2 regions of the Thioalkalivibrio sp. ALgr3 genome follow, and region 2 is predicted to be linked to the other one. Evidence: riboswitches for the same ligand, from Rfam matches in the RefSeq annotation. Region 2 holds a riboswitch; the other holds the start of a gene.
What was found. Region 2 has a riboswitch for cobalamin ahead of C998_RS0107310 (porin). Riboswitches for the same ligand answer to the same signal wherever they lie in the genome.
Positions count from the first base shown of each region.

Region 1: linked by a shared signal. The riboswitch ahead of C998_RS0111495 (TonB-dependent siderophore receptor) and the one ahead of C998_RS0107310 (porin) in region 2 are both predicted to bind cobalamin.

Region 1 covers NZ_KB897990.1:4,497-14,116, reverse strand. The annotation lists gene C998_RS0111520 (DUF99 family protein) at 1-410, shown strand, start outside; gene C998_RS0111515 (hypothetical protein) at 441-674, opposite strand; gene C998_RS0111510 (MFS transporter) at 775-2,013, opposite strand; gene C998_RS0111505 (rhodanese-like domain-containing protein) at 2,119-2,490, shown strand; gene C998_RS0111500 (hypothetical protein) at 2,538-2,975, shown strand; gene C998_RS0111495 (TonB-dependent siderophore receptor) at 3,083-5,221, opposite strand; cobalamin riboswitch at 5,359-5,613, opposite strand; gene C998_RS0111490 (hypothetical protein) at 6,113-6,604, shown strand; gene C998_RS0111485 (heme-binding protein) at 6,740-7,243, shown strand; gene C998_RS0111480 (DUF3634 family protein) at 7,286-7,624, opposite strand; gene C998_RS0111475 (universal stress protein) at 7,624-8,043, opposite strand; gene C998_RS0111470 (hypothetical protein) at 8,173-9,620, shown strand, end outside.
Region 2 covers NZ_KB897980.1:64,375-73,994, forward strand. The annotation lists gene gltX (glutamate--tRNA ligase) at 1-999, opposite strand, end outside; gene C998_RS0107300 (DUF4399 domain-containing protein) at 1,168-1,587, shown strand; gene C998_RS0107305 (cytochrome-c peroxidase) at 1,684-2,685, opposite strand; cobalamin riboswitch at 2,855-3,086, shown strand; gene C998_RS0107310 (porin) at 3,208-4,323, shown strand; gene C998_RS0107315 (cytochrome c) at 4,343-4,909, shown strand; gene cobM (precorrin-4 C(11)-methyltransferase) at 5,105-5,869, opposite strand; gene C998_RS0107325 (cobalamin biosynthesis protein) at 5,869-6,297, opposite strand; gene C998_RS0107330 (bifunctional cobalt-precorrin-7 (C(5))-methyltransferase/cobalt-precorrin-6B (C(15))-methyltransferase) at 6,327-7,562, opposite strand; gene C998_RS0107335 (cobalt-precorrin-6A reductase) at 7,567-8,385, shown strand; gene cobJ (precorrin-3B C(17)-methyltransferase) at 8,358-9,128, opposite strand; gene C998_RS0107345 (precorrin-2 C(20)-methyltransferase) at 9,125-9,620, opposite strand, start outside.

The DNA.
Region 1 (9,620 bases), on a different contig from region 2:
AACGTCTGGCCGCATGCGTGCTGGACAGCCCGTTCGCCCCGCAGCTGCACGCGATCCTGCTGCAGGGGATCGCCTTTGCCGGCTTCAACGTGGTGGACCTGCGGGCCCTGCATGAACGGACCGGCTTGCCCGTGATGGTCGTGGCACGCCGGCAACCCGACATGGAGGCCGTTCGACGGGCGTTGCTCGACCATGTTCCCGGAGGGGCCCGCAAGTGGCGGCTGATCGAGGCCGCCGGCGCGATGGAACCGCTGGCGGGGGTCCATGTCCAGCGCTGCGGGATCGAACCCGAAGCGGCGCGGCAGCTGCTGGAGGACCAGCGCGTCCACAGCCACCTGCCGGAGGCGCTGCGCGTCGCGCACATGATCGCCGGCGGGGTGACCGACGGGGCGAGCCGCCACCGTCCGTGAGCCTCGTGAGCCTGAAAGGCTTGCCGCCGACTACAGGCCGATCAGCTGGGCGTGCACGCCGCTGGCGGTGACCGTGTCGAGCAGGCGATGGCTGTTGATCCGCTCCGGGTCGTATTCGACCACGACCAGGTGCGGCTTCTCCTCGTGGCTGGATGCCGCCATCACGCCGCTCATCCCGCGCAGCTCGTCCTGGATGCGTTCGCGGGCCTCGGCGTCGATGGTCTCGTCGATGTGAATGGTTACATCGGCCATGTTGTTGCTCATGATGGCCTCCCGGGTTCGCCCCTCTGGCAAGTTCTTCCTTCGAAGATAGACGTTCGCACCGGATGCTGGGGTTCGGTCGCGCGGCCGGGGCCTTCGGGGGTCAGGCATCCGCCTCCGCGCGGTGGCGGCGGTACAGGCGCAGGGCCGCGAGCCCGACCAGCAGCGAGGCGGCTCCGCCGATGATGAACACCTGGCCGGGACTGGCCCCGGCCGGGCCGGTGAGCCCCCAGAACAGCACCGGTGCCAGCAGCATCGCCCCGAACGACAGGAAGTTGCTCGCGGCGATGAAACGCCCGCGCCGTTCCTCCGGGCTGTGGCCCTGCAGGTAGGCAGTGATCGGCACGATGAAGAAACCGGAGGCAACGCCGAGCAGGGCCATCAGCACCAGGGTGGCCGGGTAACTGTCGGTCGTGAAAAACAGCAACGCGCTGATCAGGGCGGCCGCGATCATGCCGGCCGGGGCGTGGTGCATGGCGATGCCGCCGCGCGACAGATAGCCGGCGAGGATGCTGCCGGTGCCGATGCCCAGGGCCAGGGTCGTCAGGATGATGCCGGTGGCCAGCTCGCCCAGGCCCAGGTGCATCTCGGCGAACAGCGGGACGTTGAGCTGGTACAACGTGCCCAGGGCCCAGAACCACGCGATGCCGAGGACCACCAGGAACAGCACCCGCTGCGGCCGGATCTCGGCGATCGACTGCACCACGGTGGCGAACGGGTTCAGCCGGAAGGGCGCCGGATTGTTGATCGCGCGGGTGGGGGTGACGAAGAAGCTGGTGACCAGGCCGGTGAGCGACAGCGCCACGATCACCGCCGCCGGGATCCACAGCGCCTCGCCGGCGAACTCCATCACGAAGCCGGCCAGCGCGGTGCCGAGGATGATCGCCAGGAAGGTCCACAGCTGGATATACCCGTTCGCGCGCGACAGCTGCGCGTAGCGCACGATCTCCGGGAGGATGCCGAACTTCACCGGGCTGAAGAAGGTGCTCTGCAGACCCATCAGGAACACGGTCACCAGCAGTCCGGGGAAGTAGTCGATGATCAGCATGAGCGCGGCGGTCAGCAGCACCACGGCCTCGGCCGAGCGGGTGGCGACGATCACCGCCTTCTTGCTGTAGCGGTCGGCGATGTAGCCGGCCCACGGCGAGAACAGCACGAACGGCAGCAGGAACACGAACCCGACCAGGCTGTAATAGAACGTGCCTTCGCCCTCGGCAACGAACTCGCGCAGGGCGATGAAGATGACGGCCAGGCGGAAGAAGTTGTCGTTGAGGGCGTTGATGAAGACCGTCGCCATGTGGGCGACGAAGCCCGGCCGGCGGACGTCGGAAGTGTCGGTCATGTTGGCACCACCGGAGGTATCGCGCACGAGTACCGCTCAGGTTGCGGTCTCCGGCGGCCTGCCGGCAAGCTCGAATTACCTCTCCACCATACCCGAGGAATCGTCATGAGCCGTTTCGAAGAACGCATCACCCGTCTGGAACAGACCCTGCCGCACGTGGAGCCGGCGGAGCTGGCGCGCTGGCGGGAGTCCGGTGAACCGCTGCTGCTGGTGGACGTGCGCCAGCCGGAGGAGGTGGAGGCCGGGTCCATCGAGGGGGCCGTGAACATCCCCCGGCCCAGGCTGGAGGCCAGCATCGAGTCCCATCTGGAGGATCCGGCGCAGCCCGTCGTGGTGTTCTGTGGCGGGCGCGGGCGCTCCCATCTGGTGGCCGAGAGCCTGCGCGCGATGGACATTGACGCCCGCGTGCTGCGCGGCGGATCGGCAGCCTGGCAGGAATATTGCAGCGAGTCGGGTTCCAATCCGAACCCGGGGTAGTCCTTCGTATGAGCAATAACGCTTCTTCGGCCGGTTGTGGCCGGGGCATGAATCCGGAACTCCAGCGCCGTCACCAGCACGACCAGAGCGTGTTTCACCGGCTGCTGGAACGTCACGATGCGATCCAGCGTACGGTGACCCACATTGACGGAGGGCTGCGCAGCGTCACGACCTCGCGCGATCCCGAAGTGGTCCGGCTGCTGCATGATCACGTGCCGGCGATGCACCGTCGGCTGCAGGAAGGTTTTCGGTTGCGCCGCTGGGACCCGCTGTATGTCGCGATCTTCGATCAGCGGCATCGGGTGTCCATGGACATCGAGCTGCGTGCCGATGGAGTGGTGGTCGAGGAGACCAGTGACGACGCCGAGGTGGTCGAGCTGATCCGGGCGCACGGCCGGGCGGTGGACGGCTTCGTGGCCAGGGGGCAGGCCGCCGCGGTACGGCCCTCCCCGATGCCGGGAGAGGCGACCGAGATCTCCTCCTGAGCCTGGCGGGCAATCCCGGTTCTTGCGGGGTGGTGACAGAAACGACATGAAAACCGGGGGAAGAACTGCCCATCAAGGCAGCCCTCCCGGTCCCCGGACCAGATGTTCTAGAAGTCGTACCGGACCCCGGCGTGGAGGAAGCGGCCGGGATCCGCTGCCAGCGAACTTTCATTGTCGGCATCGAACAGGTTGTCGATCCCGCCGCGCAGGGTGACGTCCTCCCAGGCCGCCGGCGCGTACTCCACGTTCAGACTGGTCAGGGTGAACGAGCGATCCCATTCGTCCCCGGCCACGCGTACCTCATCCACGTAGCGGCTGCGCAGCTGCAGGCGCAATTCTTCCGTGGGCGTCCACAGTGCGCTCGCCACCATGGTGAGTTCCGGCGTGTCGCTCAGGGTCTCGCCGCTGTCCCGATCGATCGCATCCATCCAGGTGCCCCCCAGGCGCAGCTCCACCTGCGAGTTGAAGTCCGCGCCCAGGCGGGTCTCCACGCCGCGGGCGCGGGCGTTGCTCACGTTGCGGAACGTGCGGTAGTAGCCATCGCCCCGGGTCTGCGCGATCCGGTCATCGAACTCGGTATAGAACAGGCCCACGTCGTAATGCCCCGTGGTGGTGTCGCTCAGGCGCAGGTCGCCGGCGATGCCGAGCTCGGCATTGCGGCTGGTCTCGGGGTCGAGTTCATGGCGCGTCTTGCCGACAGCCGGATCGACGACATGGGCGCCCAGCACCCGCTGTCCGCGCGGGTTCAGGGTGTCCACGTGGAACGAACGCAATTCCGGCAGCTTGAACCCCTCGGCATACTGCACGCGCAGCCGGGCCTCGGGGGCCAGGCGATAGACCGCGCCGGCCTGCAGCGAGGTGTTGTCGACCTCGGTGGAGGTCTCGTCGTGGCGGGCGCCGTAGACCAGATCCAGGCGCTCGCTGATCGCCCATTCGTGCTGCAGGAACACCCCGCCGACCCACTGGTCGTCTTCCGGCTCGTGCGCCGGTTCGCGGTCGCGGTAGGTCTGATGCTTGTGTTCGAAGCCGGTCAGTACCGTGTGGCGGGCGTCGGGCCGCCAGGTGGCGGCGAAGTCGTGGACGCGGTCGGTGAAGGTGACCTCGCGCGGGCCGAATTCGCTGTCCCCGGTGGCATCAAAGCCGAAGTCCGCGGCCTCGAGGAAGGTGTTGGAGCGGTCCATCTCGAACTTGCTTTCGTAGACCTGGTAATTCAGCTCCAGGGTGTCGGTCACGAACCATTCGGCGGCCACGGCCAGATCGCGCCGGTCGCTGTCCTCGCTGCGCTGTGCTGGGAACTGCAGGGCGCGCACCGGATCGCCATTGTTGTTCGTGTAGCCGGTGGCCACCGGCGGGCGCTCGTGCAGGAAGCGCCGCTCGCGCTCTTCGCGCAGCAGGCCGGCCTCCAGCTCCACGTTGAAGTCGTCGGTGAACCAGTGGCTGACGTCGGCGCGCAGGTTGTAGACCCGCGCGCTCTCGCGGCGGTCCTCGTCGAAGGCATAGCGGTCCTGGATCGCGTGGTCATCCTCCAGCGCGCCGGACTCCGACGGCCGGACCCGGTCGCCCTGCTCGGGGATGCGCACGTCGGCCGTGGCGTCTTCGGAATAGGCCTCGCGGTCCAGCACATCCGCCAGCAGCCGGAACCGGGTGTCGCGGGTGCCGCCGCCCAGAAACAGCGAACCGTTGATGCGCTCCCCGCCATCGGCGCTGGCGGGCATGCCGCCCTGCAGCTCCACGCTGCCTTCGAAGCCCGCATCCGGCTGGCGGGTGATCACGTTGATCACGCCGGCCACCGCATCCGAGCCGTACACCACGCTGCCGGGGCCCTTCACGATCTCGATGCGCTCCACGTGGCTGACCGGGATGCGGTTGAGCTCGAACCCCCGGCCGGAGGTACCGCTGATCCGGCGGCCATCCAGCATGTAGACGATGTCGGCGCGGCCGCCGCCGCGGATCGAGAAGCGGTTGCCGTCGGCACCGGTAAACAGGCTGGATCCGGCCTGCAGGGCCTCGTCCAGCATGGTCGCCCCGCTGCGACGGATGTCCTCGCCGGTGATCACTTCGGTGGAGGCGGGCGTGTTCTCCACCAGACGCTCGGTGCGGGTCGCCGCCGTTACGGTGACCTGTGGCAGTACCCGTGCGGAATCGTCGGGGTCTTCTTCGCCGGTGGCCGGCGGTGCCGCCAGCAACAAGGGCACGGCCGCGGCACCGCCCAGCAGGGCCGCGGGAAACATCTTCTTCGGGAACATTGCGAACTCTCTTTGCGCACCGCCCGTGCGCCGTGGTCGTGGGTGTCGACCGCGGGGGTGCGGGCGTGCGCCATCGTCGGCGCGTCGTGAACCGATGCGCAGCGATGCCGATTCGCCCGGTGATACCGCTCCCCGCGGTTCTCCGTTGTCCTCCGGGCCGGTCTCCGGGCTTGCGGGCTGGAGCCGTTGGCTCCGGGGCAGACCACCTTCCCGCGAAGTACGCCCTGAACGGACGCGTTCTTCGCAGTGGTTCGCGAGGGTCTGCCGTGACCCGCCTACCGTTGCGGGGGCAGCGCCGGACTTGTGCGCAGGTCGAGGCCGGGCACGCACCGGACTTCCCGTTTCACTCGTCGTCGGGATGGCGACGAAGCACCCGGGGGAGACGGAATATTAGTGATGGCTAATGTGTGGTGTCAAACCAACAGTGTCCGGGTGACCCACGGTCGTGGCCGCGGTCAGTGCCTGGCATGTGGTTTGCAAAGGGATCCATTCGGGTGGATTAAAAAAGGGCCGCCGGGTCGGTGCGGGGGGCACCGAGAGCCGACGGCAAAATCCAGAAGAGATGGAGGAGAGAAGGGGCCAGGGGGCCCCTGCATGGCGAACCGACGCTGAGCTGCCGTCGACTCGACAATGGGAATTATACACGGCCGCAAATTGGAATCAATCCATATTCGAAAATTTTTTGGAGATAATTTTCCCCTTTTGACAGTGACTTGCGAGCGTTCGGGTGTCACAGGTGGCATTTTCATTTATTAGTGACTGCCAATATTCGCAGTTTGAGTGGTCAGCTGATCGGCGGCATCGGCATGTGGCCGCGTCATGGCGGGAAATACGAGTTGGCAGGGAGATTGCTTCTTCCGGGCAGGATCATCAGCAAGAGGCCGACAGACCATGACGATGCACCTGAGAATGATCGATTGCGGCGGTCACCTGGACGCCGAAGCCCGCAAGCAGCACGAGCGTGAGCAGGTGGTCTTTCAGCGCCTGCTGGAGTCCCACGACGCAATCCGGAGGGAGCTGGAGTTCATCGAGGGTGGTACCCGGACGGTGACGACGGCAACGGATCCGGAACTCGCCGCGCTGCTGCGGGTGCACGTGCCGGAACTGCATCGGCGGCTGCGCGAGAGCGCACACTTGCGTGACCGTGATCCGCTGTATCGCACCCTTTTCGAGCAGCGCGGGCGCATCGAAGTGCACGTGGAAGAGCGCCCGGACGGCGTGGTGGTGGACGAGGTCAGCGAGGACCCGGGTCTGGCGCACAAGCTGCGCGAGCACGCCACGCAGGTGAACACCTTCGTGCTGGCGGCGCGCGAGCTCGCTCGCCAGTACCCGCCGGTGATGGCCGATGATGCGGTGTCCGAGCGGGTCGGCCGGGTGGCCTGATGGCGGTCGGCCGCGCCGGTTGCGGAAACCGTTGAGCCGGACCGGAACGTGGCGGGCGTCCCGAAACGGAGCTTGCCAAATCCCCGTACGGGGCCTACAAGAATGGGTGGAGTCCACACAACCCTGGAGGTTGATATGTCCCCATCCATGCGTTCAGCACTGTTGGCCGGCGGCCTGATGACTCTGGCCGCCGCGCCCGTTCATGCCGATTCGGCCACGTTCAACACCCCCAGCCTGACACCCGAAATCGCGACCAAGGCCGTCGAGGCCGCGGTGGATGCCTGTCGTGATCGCAACGCACAGGTAACCGCAGCGGTGGTCGACCGCTTCGGGACCACTCAGGCTCTCAAGCGGGATCGGTTCGCCGGTCCGCACACCGTCGGCACTGCACAGAGCAAGGCCTGGACGGCGGTCAGCTTCCGTACCGATACGCTGGAGCTGCGCGATGATGCCTTCCCGGGCGAGGTCAGCTACGGCATCCAGCACCTGCCCAACGTCACCATCCTCGGCGGCGGCGCTCAGGTCACCTCCGACGGGCGCATCGTCGCGGGCATCGGGGTGTCGGGCAGTCCCAGCGGCGAGGTCGACCACCAGTGCGCCATGGATGCGATCGACGCCATCCAGGACGATCTGCTCTGACGGTGCATTATCCGGCCCTGCCCGTACCGGGGAGGGCCGGTTTCAGCGGCGCTTCTTGCGCCCGCGCCGGCGGCGGCCGACCTTGACCCGCTCCGCCGCCGCCTGCAGATGCGCACGGGCCTCTTCCGGCACCCGGTGCGAACAGCGCACGCGAACGCCGTCGCGGCCACGCACCGCGGTGATCCTGCCGCCCTGCAGCCCGTGGCGGCTGACCACCTCGCGCACCGCGTGCAGGAAATTGCGCGGCGGATCCCCGCGGGTGGTGTGCACGCTGCCGTCTTCTTCGATCACCACGCTGAAGAGGATGCTCACCTGCCATACCAGCAGAACGGCGGCGATGATCAGAAAGCCGATCATCAGCACAAAGGCGATAAACATCATCAGCGCAGCACGAAGACCGAAACCGGGAGGCGCCGGGCGAGCTCACCCGCATTCGAACTGATCAGATGCAATCGGTCGGCCACGCCCGGGATGTGCGAGGCCATCACCACCAGGTTGGCATCCAGTTCCTTCTGCGCCTGAGCCAGCTTGTCATCCAGCTCCACCGCCACGTCGTTGCTGTGCATCAGCTTCGAATCGGTGCGAATGCCGTATTTCTCGCCCTGTTCGCGGGCGAAGTCCGCCAGATGCCTTTCCATTTCCTCCGGGGTCCGGGCGGCACGGTTGGCCAGGCTCCCCGAAACCGTCACGTAGTACACCGTGGCGTCGTACTCCCGTGCCATCCTGGCCGCGATTTCGAGGCTGTTCTGCAGCTTGTCGGTGTGTTCGAGATCCACCGGGATCATGATTCGTTCAAACATGGTTGTTTCCTTAACGGTTCGGTCGGCCCGCCCGACCTTCCAGCCGTATAGCAGATTCCGGCGGGGCGGGGCAGTCGGCTGACGGCCACGGTGATATGGTTTCACAGTTTTCGTCCCGGAGGATATGCGTTGGCAGCGGAAACAGGGGGCGGGGAAGACCCGTACAAGGTCCGGCTGACCCCGGCGTTCTCCGTACTGGTGGGGGGGCACCGCGGGCAGCGGCTGGAGCGCAACTGGCTGTCGCACGGAGATACCGAAGCCCGCCGGGCCAGTCTGCAGGCCACCCTGGAGCGGGTGCTGCGGCGGCTGTACGGCGCGGCCGCGGAACGTTTCGCCAGTACCGATGCGGTGTACGCGGACGTATCGCCGGTGATGCGGCTGATCACCGGGCGTGCCACCGGGACCAACGAGCTGGCGCGGTCCGCGGCCGCGCGCCTGGATGTGGACCTGCATCTGATGTCCACCAGCCCCGAGACGGCCGGCGAGCCGGGAGCGCATGCCCGCCGTGGCGTGGTGCTGGGGGCCGAGCCCGTTCATGGTGCGGAGGACCCGCCCGAGTCGGTGCACCGCCTGCGGGATGACCTGGCGCTGACGTTTTCGGACATGCTGGTGGCCGTATGGGACGGGCAGGAACCCCACGAGGTCACCAGCGGCGCGGGGCAGATGATCCGTGACGCGGTGATGCGCCGACAGGGCGTCCTGCTGCTGTATCTGGACCCGGAGCAGGACACCCCGCAGCTGATGATGCTGACGGCGGCGCGGGTGACCGACGCGGCGCTGACCCGCCTGGACGTGATGGAAGTGACCCCGGCGGCGCTGCTGTCGCTGTTCGACCCGGTGGAGCTCGACTCCCGCCGGATCGACGAGTGGCTGGAACGCATCCTGTGTCCGTTCACCCCGGCCCTCGACGAGACCACCACCGAGAATCGCCTGATCCGGCGGATCGATGACCAGGTGGGGGTGGGGCACTACGTGGTCTGGTGGGGGCTGTGGCTGCTGGGCCTGGCGGGTCTGACCCGACGTCGCCGACGCCCGCCGGGGTTATGGAACTGGGTGACCGGCAGCTGGATGTGGCTGCACGCGATGCTGGAGCCCCCGGCGCGCAGCCAGCCCTCGCGTGTGGTGGAACTGCTGCAGACCGATGCCCGCGACGAAGTGCGCCGCCACTGGGTGGTGAACCGTCTGCATGCGGCATCCTCCGCGCTGGCCATGCTCGACCTGCGCGGGGCACTGCGCGCCCTGCGCCCGGCGCCGTCCCGCGGCAACCGCTACAACGCGGTGCGTCCGAGTCCCGAGCGCGAGGCCGAGCACCCGATCCGCGAACCGGCGTTCGAGCACTTCTTCAACTGGTCCGACGAGCAGGCGGGTATCTTTGCCACGCGCCACCAGGACGACACCTGGATGATCTACTACGCGGCGGCGATGGCGGTGTTCGCCGCGGTGGCCGGGGCTCTGCAGGTGTGGCCGGCGGCGCCCGGCGAGGTGCCTTATTTCTGGATCGCGGTGGAGTTCGTGCTGCTGCATTTCATCGTGCGGCGCGTGCTGAAGGCCCGCTACCGCGATCACCACGGACACTG
Region 2 (9,620 bases):
GGGATCCACGCCCAGCTGCCCGAGATGCCAGCCCAGCTCCAGCGCCACATGGTCGGGGTCCAGGGTCTTGATGTAGTGCTGATTCAGCCACAGCAGCTTGTCGGGGTTGATGGCCGAGGCGGACTGATTGACGTCCTCGATATCGAACAGGCGCACCAGCTCGTCCAGCGAGAAGATCTCCTGGTCCCCGTAGGCCCAGCCCAGCCGCACCAGATAGTTCAGCAGCGCCTCGGGCAGGTAGCCCTCCTCGCGGAACTGCATCACCGACACCGCCCCGTGGCGCTTGGACAGCTTCGCGCCGTCCGGCCCCATGATCATCGGCAGGTGCCCGTAACGCGGCGGTTCCACACCCAGGGCCCTGAGGATGTTGATCTGGCGCGGGGTATTGTTCAGGTGGTCGTCGCCACGCACCACATGGCTGATGCCCATGTCCATGTCGTCCACCACCACCGTGAGGTTGTAGGTCGGCGAACCGTCGGAGCGGGCGATGATCAGGTCGTCCAGCTCGCTGTTCTGGAACGCCACCTTGCCGCGCACCATGTCATCAACGATGGTGGCGCCCTCGTCCGGGGTGCGGAAACGGATCACCGGATCCACGCCCTCGCGCGGCTCGGTTCGGGCGCGACAGCGGCCGTCGTAGCGCGGCTTCTCCTTGCGCGCCTTCTGTTCCTCGCGCATCGCATCCAGCTCTTCCTTCGTGCAGTAGCAGCGATAGGCATGCCCGGAGGCCAGCAACTGGTCGATCACCTCGCGGTACCGGTCGAAACGCTCGGTCTGATAGAACGGCCCCTGGTCATAGGTCAGGCCCAGCCAGTTCATGCCCTCGAGGATCGCATTCACCGACTCGGCGGTACTGCGTTCGAGATCGGTGTCCTCGATACGCAGTACGAACTCGCCACCATGGTGGCGGGCGTAAAGCCAGGAGAACAGCGCGGTGCGGGCACCGCCTATGTGCAGATAGCCGGTCGGACTGGGGGCAAAACGGGTACGAAAGGCCATGCGCGAACACTCGCTTCCGGTAGTCAACAGGGCCACACAGGGTAGCAGACGACCGCGCCCTTGACCCCGCCCCGGACCGTCTACACTTCCTTCAGGGACCCCGAGACCCGGTCCCTGCGCCCTTCACCCGGAAAAGGAGATTCTCCGATGATCAGAAACCGGATCTTCATGGCCTCGTCCGTGGCCCTTGCCGCCGCGCTTGTCCTGCCCGTATCGGCGCTCGCCGATCGCCCGGCACCCGCCGAGGGGACCGAGGTCTACTTCATCAGCCCGCAGGATGGTGACACCGTCGAGGGCCCGGTACATGTACGCATGGGACTGCGCGGCATGGGGGTAGCCCCGGCCGGCGTCGACGCCGACAACACCGGGCACCACCACCTGCTCGTAAACAAGCCTCTGGACGAAGTGGACCTGGATGCCTCCCTGCCCTTCACGGACCACAAACACCACTTCGGAGGTGGTCAGACCGAAGGTGAGGTAGAACTGGAGCCCGGCACCCATACCCTGCAGCTGCTTTTCATGGACTATCGCCACATCAGCTTCGACCCGCCGGTGGTTTCCGAAAAAATCACCATCACGGTGGAATAGCGGCACCCATCAAAAAGGCCCCCTCCACGCATGGAGGGGGCCTCGAAAGCCTCGACGAAGGGGGCATCAGGGTTCAGCCGCTGAGCCCCCGATGGATCACGGCAGGGCCGGGATGGTGATGTCCGGCATCTCGCCGGTCAGGGCGTGCATGAACGCCTCGATGTCTTCCAGCTCGTCTTCCGTGAAGTCGGTGTCCAGCATCTCCTGACCCATGATTTCAATGGCTTCCTTCAGGGTCTCGGTCTCGCCATTGTTCATGTAGGGGTAGGTCAGGGCCACGTTGCGCAGCGTCGGGGTCTTGAAGGCGTACTTGTCGCGTTCCTCCCCGGTCACCAGATAGCGCCCCTTGTCCTCGGAACCGGGCACCTGGATCTGGTGGAAATTCGAGTCGGTCAACGCCGGGCCACGGTGGCAGGCCACGCAGCCGTTGTCCGCGAACAGGGCCATGCCGCGCTTCTGCTGCTCGGTCATCGCGTCGTCGTCACCCACCAGCCAGCGGTCCAGATCGGAGTTCGGCGTGTTCAGGGTACGCTGGAACGAGGCCAGGGCCTTGGCCACGTGATCGGTGTTCACGACGTTGTCGCCGTCATAATCCGGGTACGCCGCATCGAACATCTCGATGTACTCGGGGAAGTCCTCCAGGCGCGCGATCGCCTCTTCCAGCGGCATGGCCATCTCCACCGCATCCTGGATCGGACCCAGGGCCTGGCCTTCCAGGTCATCCTCGCGGCCATCCCAGAACTGGGCCTCGAAGAACCCGGAGTTCAGCACCGTCGGGCTGTTGCGCTCGCCCACCTGGCCGGCATGCCCAACGGCACGCGGGATGCGGTCGGCCCAGCCCAGCGCGGGGTTGTGGCAGGTGGCGCAGGAAATGACGCCCGAGCTGGAGATGCGCGGCTCGAAGAACAGGAACTTGCCCAGCTCCACCTTCTCGTCGGTCAGGGAATTGTCGGCCGGGATCGGCGGCAGGGCCGGCAGCGGCTCGAACATGTCGCGGTATTGATCGTAATCGCCGGCGAACGTCGGGGCGGAGAGGCCCAGTGCCACGGCCGTACAGGCCGAGACGAGCAGCCCCCGGAAAATGCGCTTCTTCTGCATGGTTCGCTCCTTTTTATTGGTCTGGATGCGGCCCGGCTGCAAACCGTCACCACATGGACTCAGTCTAAAAGAAACATCCCCCGTCACAGGCCGGCCGGCGGTGTAATCCTGCATAACCTTGATACAGATCAACCCGGCTCCGCCCTTGCCCGCGTGACGGGACGCGGTTACAGTCCGCCCGCCTTCAGGTGCCCCGGCCCACGACGCCGGGGATAATCGGGAAGCCGGTGCGTGAATCGACGTTCACAATGCCGGCACTGCCCCCGCAACGGTAGGTGAAGACAGGCGGATCCAGTGCCACTGCGGCGCATCCACGGGATGCCCGCGGGAAGGCGATCCGCCCGGGATGTCCTGCATCCCCTTCGCGAGTCCGGAGACCGGCCTGGAGGAAACCCGACGCCGCGGCGGGCGGCCGAGCGGGCCGGGGCCGGCGTGTCCGCCGCCCCCTGCTCCCTTGCCCGACTGCCGGCGTCGTTTCATCCACGGCGTGCGGGGTCGCACGTCCAGGGGAGCAACACAACAATGAAGCGTATCCATCTCCGACCGGGGCGGCCTGCCGTGCCGGCCCTGGCCACCCTGTGCCTGATGACGGCCGCGGGCATCGCTCCGGCGCAGGCCGGTTTCGAATTCGGCGACGCGGAAGATGGCCTGCAGGTCACCCTGGATCCGCTGATCCAGGGCCGCTACAGCTACGAGCATGATCCGGAGGGCTCCAGCAGCGAATTCGATTTCCGGCGCGCCTGGCTGGACACCTCGGGCACCCTGTTCCACCCCGAACTGAGCTTTCGCCTGCAGCCGGATTTCAGCAGCGGCGAGCTGTCCATGCGCGACATCTGGCTGCAGTACGGCCCGGGCGAACACCTGGGCCTGCGGGCCGGCCAGTTCACCGTCCCCTTCGGTCTGGCGCGGGACATCGGCGGCCCCAACCGCCTGTTCACCGAACTGAGCATCGCCGGCAACCAGTTCGAGATCCCGGCCGGACGCGACACCGGCCTCGCCCTGCTGGGCGGCGCGGGCGACGACCGCGCCTGGGCCATCGGCGTGTTTGACGGCCGCGGGCGCCTGGATCAGCGCGACAACCGGCCCTCCACCTCCGCGCACCTGTTCAGCGCCCGCGGCGCCTGGGCCCCGGTGGGATCGGTCCCGCGCGACAACACCACGGTGGGCCGGGCCGTGGAGCGCACCGTTGCCCTGGGCGCCGGCCTTCAGGCCGCCAGCCGCAACCACCTGCGCGACTGGAGCCGCGGGCAGGAGGACACGGTCGACCGGCAGCGCGCCGACTGGGTCACCGCCACCGCCGATGCGGTGGTCAAGTTCGGCCATACCTCGCTGTCGCTGGCGGCCTACCGCCGCAATGTCTCCCCCGACCGCACCGCGAGCTACCACGACCTGGGGGCCGAGCTGGAACTGGCGCAGTCGCTGCCGCTGGAGGGCCTCGAGCTCGCCGCCCGCCACGCGGTACTGCGCCACGACGCCGGCGACGACCTGAACGGGGATGAGCGCTGGCAGCGCGAATGGGGCGCCGGCCTCAACTGGTACCACCGGGGTCAGCGGCAGAAAACCCAGCTCATGTGGCTGGACCGCGACACCGACACCTCGAACTGGCAGCTGCACCTGCAGCACCAGTTCCGCTTCTGAACGAACAGGGAGAATCGCCATGCAACGGATGCCATCCACGCGCCGGTCGCTGACGGCCGGCCTGTCGCTGGCCCTGCTGCTCGCAGCGGCCGGCACCGCAGGCGCGGAAGACGAGATCAGCGTGCCGATGCCGGGCCCCTGGGGGAACGACTTTGCGGAGACCCTGGACGACCCGGCCGGGGTGGACGCCACCGAGGCCTTCCAGCGCTTCCGTCAGCAGAGCATGCAGGGCACCTCGGCCACCTACCGCAGCATCGAGCAGATCCTGCGCTACGACGCACCGTTCGCCGAACGCCTGCCCGACCTGGCCGACGAACTCGCGCGCCGGGCCGCCGACGTCGACACCTGGTTCGCCCGCGAGACACCGGCGCGGGACGGCGAACCCGGGGCCCTGCCCGCGGCCTGGGAGGACCCGGAGTTCGCCGACTACAAGGCGGCCTACCGCGAGGCGACCACCGAGCTGCAGCGCAAGGTGGAGGCGGCCAACGACCTGGAGGACGAGGCCTTCCAGCTTCGTGCCACCGAGGCGCTGAATGGGGTACGCCACCAGTGCCTCGCCTGCCACGACAACTTCCGCCGCCGCTGAACCACGCGGGAAAACGCGGGACGCCGCCCGGCGGCCCCTTTCCGTTATCCTGACCAGGAGCGCCCCGCCTTCGCCTGCAAGCAGGCTCCTACAAGTTCGCGACGATGTAGGAGCCTGCTTGCAGGCGAAAAGGCCCGTGCCCCACAACTTCCACCGGAGTCATTCCTGCCTGCGGAAGATCGGCGGCACCGCCGCTCAGTCCCCGTCCATGCCACGGTAACGGCGCACATGCGCCGGGTCGTACAGCGCACTGTCGCGGAAATCGCCCGGGTCCAGCGCCGGGCCCACCAGGATCAGCGCCGACCGCCGCGTGGTCAGGGCCTGCGCCCGTTCCGCGATATTCCCCAGCGAACCGCGCACCACGGTCTCGTCCGGCCAGCTGGCGCGGAAGACGATCGCCACCGGGCAGTCGCAGCCATAGTGCGGCCGCAGGTCCTCGACCACGGTCTCGATATTGTGCAGCGACAGGTGGATCGCGAGGGTCGCCCCGGTGGCGGCAAAGCTCGCCAGCCGTTCGCGCTCCGGCATGGAGGACGCCCGTCCCGGCGTGCGCGTCAGGACTACCGACTGCGCCACCTCCGGCACCGTCAGTTCCCGCCCCAGGGTCGCGGCGGCGGCGGAGAATGCCGGCACGCCGGGCGTGATGCTGTACTCGATCCCGGCCGCCTCCAGCCGGCGGATCTGCTCGCCCAGCGCGCTGTAGACCGACAGGTCGCCGGAGTGCAGGCGCGCCACGTCCTGGCCCGCCGCGTGGGCGCATTCGATCTCCTCCATGATCGCGTCCAGCGTCAGCGGCGCGGTGTTGACCACGCGCGCCCCCTCCGGGGCATGTTCCAGCACCGCCTCCGGCACCAGCGAACCGGCATACAGGCACACCGGGCAGGCCGCGATGCGATCGCGCCCGCGCAAGGTCAGCAGATCGGCCGCACCCGGCCCCGCTCCGACAAAATGAACCGTCATCACCCCTCCTCGAAAAGCCCGTCCGTCCCGTTCACCATGCGCACCGCGACCGCGCAGCTCGCCCGCGCGGAGAGCCGCCGCGGCAGCAGCAGGCGCGCCCCGTCGCCGGCCACCGCCAGCGCCGCCGCCTCCGCCACCGAACCGACCCCGGCGGCGGCACGCGAGCTCGCCGACTCCGTGGACAGGGCCGCGTCGCGCGCGGCCAGCGCGGCCGCCGACGCGAACACCGGCTCCAGCTCCAGGTCGCGCGCGGCCGTCCACAGCACCGGACTGTCGCCCTTGTGCGCCGGGGCCGCCAGCGGCCGGATCGCGATCGCCTCGCCGCCCCCCGCCCGCAACCCGGCGTGCGCCTCGGCCAGCACCTCGCGGACCAGCGCCTCCAGCTCGCCGGCCGTGCAGGCCGAGGCGAAGCCGACGCCAGGGATCACCCGGACACGCGCCCCGCTCGGCGTTTCCCTCAGCTCCGGCGCAGCGCCCACAGGGTCACCGGCCGCAGCGGCTGCCAGCCGGCCATGCCGCCCAGCGGCTCCGCGCGGCTGACGTTGATCCGCGTGAGCTCGCCGCCGTGGCGCTCGTGCGCCGCCGCCAGCACCGCGTCCCCTTCCACGGTCACGCTGCTGGCGACCAGCCGCCCGCCCGGGCGCAGCTGGCCCATGCAGTGCTCCACCAGCCCCGGCGTGGTCAGCCCGCCGCCGATGAAGATCGCATCGGGTGGCGGCAGGTCTTCCAGTGCCTCCGGCGCCCGCCCGTGGACGGGACGCAGCGCCGGCACCCCCAGCGTGCTGGCGTTGCGCGCGATGCGTTCCAGGCGCTCCGCGCGCGGCTCGATGGCCACGGCGGTGTTGGCCGGATCCGCCAGCATCCACTCGATGCCGATGGCACCGGAGCCGGCGCCCACGTCCCACAGCCGTTCGCCGCGACCGGGCGCCAGCAGGGCCAGCGCCAACGCCCGCACCTCGCGCTTGGTGATCTGACCGTCCTGCTCGAACTGCGCCTCCGGCCGGCCGGCGCTGGCGGCCAGCACCTGCGCCGCCGGCCCGGCCCGGCATTCCAGCGCCACGGTGTTCAGCGCCTCGATCGCGACCTCCGGCCAGGCCCCGGCGCAGGCGCTGACGACCGCCTCGCGGTCCGCGCCCAGCGACTGCAGCACGGTCAGGGTGGAATCGCCGAAGCCGAGCCCGGTCAGCCAGTGCGCCAGTTCCGCCGGGGTATCCCCGTCGCGGCTCAGGACCAGCAGTCGCGCGCCGTCATGCAGCCAGGGCCGCAGCGCCTCCATCGGCCGGCCGTGCACCGACAGGCAGCGGGTCTGCTGCAGCGGCCAGCCCATGCGCGCGGCGGCCAGACTGAACGCCGAGGGCGCCGGCCAGACGCAGGTCTGCGCGACCGGAAAACGCCGCATCAGGGTCGCGCCCACCCCGAACCAGAAGGGGTCGCCGCTGGCGAGCACGCACAGCGGCTGCCCGGCGCGCGCCTCGATCCAGTCCAGCGCGGTCTCCAGCGGCGACGGCCACACCAGCCGCTCCTGCCCCGGCCGCTCCGGCAGCATCTCCAGATGCCTGGCGCCGCCGATCACCGTCGCCGCCGTGTCCAGCGCCATGCGGGCATCCGGGGCCAGCCCCGCGAGCCCCTCTGCACCCACGCCGACGATGTTCAGCCATGGCGCTCGCTCCTCGTTCGTGGCTAGACTGGTCATCCTCATGAGCTCCCGTTCATCCACCGATACCGGCCCCGGGGCGACGCGCCCGCGGCAGATCCTGCTGCTGGGCGGCACTACCGAGGCTGCGGCGCTGGAACCGCTGCTGGACGGCCACCCGCGGCTGCACGCCACCGTGTCGCTGGCCGGACGCACGCGCAGGCCCGCACCCTCGCGACTGCCGCGGCGCACGGGCGGCTTCGGCGGCGCCGAGGGCCTCGCCGCCTGGCTGCGCGACCACGCCATCGACGCCGTGGTGGACGCCACCCACCCGTTCGCGCGGCAGATGTCGGCCAATGCCGTCGCCGCCACGCGCCACGCCGGCGTACCCCTGGCCCGGCTGACCCGGCCGCCGTGGCAGGCCGGCCCCGGGGATCACTGGCTGCGCGTGCCCGACCTGGAGGCCGCCGCCCGCGCGCTCCCCGGCCTCGGCCGGCGCGTGCTCATCACCACCGGGCGCCAGCACCTGGAGGCCTTCGCGGCCACGCCCGAGCTGGACTACGTGATCCGCACCATCGACCCGCCGGAACCGCCGCCGGCGCTGCCCCGGGTCACCTGGCTGCGGGCCCGCGGCCCGTTCAGCCTGGCCGACGAGCACCGGCTGCTGGAGACCCACGCCATCGACGTGCTGGTCACCAAGGACAGCGGCGGCGAGGCCACCGCCCCCAAGCTGCAGGCCGCGCGCGAACGCGGCATCCCGGTGGTGATGGTGGACCGGCCGCCGGACGCCCCCGGGGTGCCCCGCTTCCACGCCCCGCAGGCGGCCCTGGAGTGGCTGGAAGACCTCCCGCGCGTTCACTGCGACTCCGCCGACTCGACATAGCGCGGGGTGTACACGTGGCGCCGGCCGGAGGGGCGTTCCAGCACCCGGGTGGAGGCAGCACCGACGATCACCAGCGTGCTCATGTTGGCCGCCGCCGGATCCACCTCGCCGAGGGTGGCGACCCGCAGCTCCTCCCGCTCGCCGCGGCCCACCGCGGTGGCCAGCACCACCAGGGTGTCCGGGCCCTGGACCTCGCGCACGATGTCCAGCGCCGCACCCAGCTGCCACGGTCGCGCGCGCGAGATCGGGTTGTAGAAGGCCATGGCGAAGTCGGCCTCGGCCGCCAGCCGCACCCGGCGCCGGATCAGCGACCACGGCTTGAGATTGTCCGACAGCGAGATCGCGCAGAAATCGTTGCCCAGCGGCGCCCCCAGCCGCGCCGCGGCCGCCTGCATCGCCGACACCCCGGGCAGCACCTCCACCGCCACCGCATCCCAGCGGCCCGGCTGCGCGCCCTCCAGGGCCTCGAACACCGCCGCGGCCATCGCGAACACCCCGGGGTCACCCCCGGAGACCACTCCCACGTCGCGCCCCTCGGCGGCCATGTCCAGCGCATGCGCCGCGCGCGCCAGTTCCTCGCGGTTGTCGGAGGCATGCACGCGGTGATGTGCTCCGGCCACGCGCTCCAGATACGGCCCGTAGCCGACCAGATCGGTGGCATCGGCGAGCAGCGCGGTCACCTCCGGCGTGATCCATTCGGGGCCGGCCGGGCCGACCCCGACCACGGTCAGACGCCCGCTCATCGCCGCACCCCCTCGCCGTGGATCACGATCAGGGAGAAATACGGCGCTTCCCCGGGCGTCTCCTCGAGCGCCTCGACCAGCGGCCGCACCCGTTCCTCGTCGAAGCTCGCGCGTTCGATGTACCAGGCGCGCGCGGTCAGCCCCAGGCGCTCCAGCACGCGGCGGATCTTCGGCAGCTGCTTGCCGAGCTTCATGATCACCGCAGCCTGCGCGGGCGCGAGCGCCGCCTCCAGTTCCGCCTCCGGCAGCGTCCCCGGCACCACGCTCAGGGTGTCGTCGCGCATCACCAGCGGCGCCGGCAGTTGCGCCGCCGCGGCGATCGGCGAGATCACCCCGGGCACCACCTCGCTGCGGAAGCGCTCGCGCAGGCGCAGATGCACGTGCATGAACGAACCGTAGAAATACGGATCACCCTCGTTGAGCACGCAGACCGAACGGCCGGCCTCCAGATGCACCGCCAGGCGTTCGGCGCACTGGTCGAAGAACGCCTCG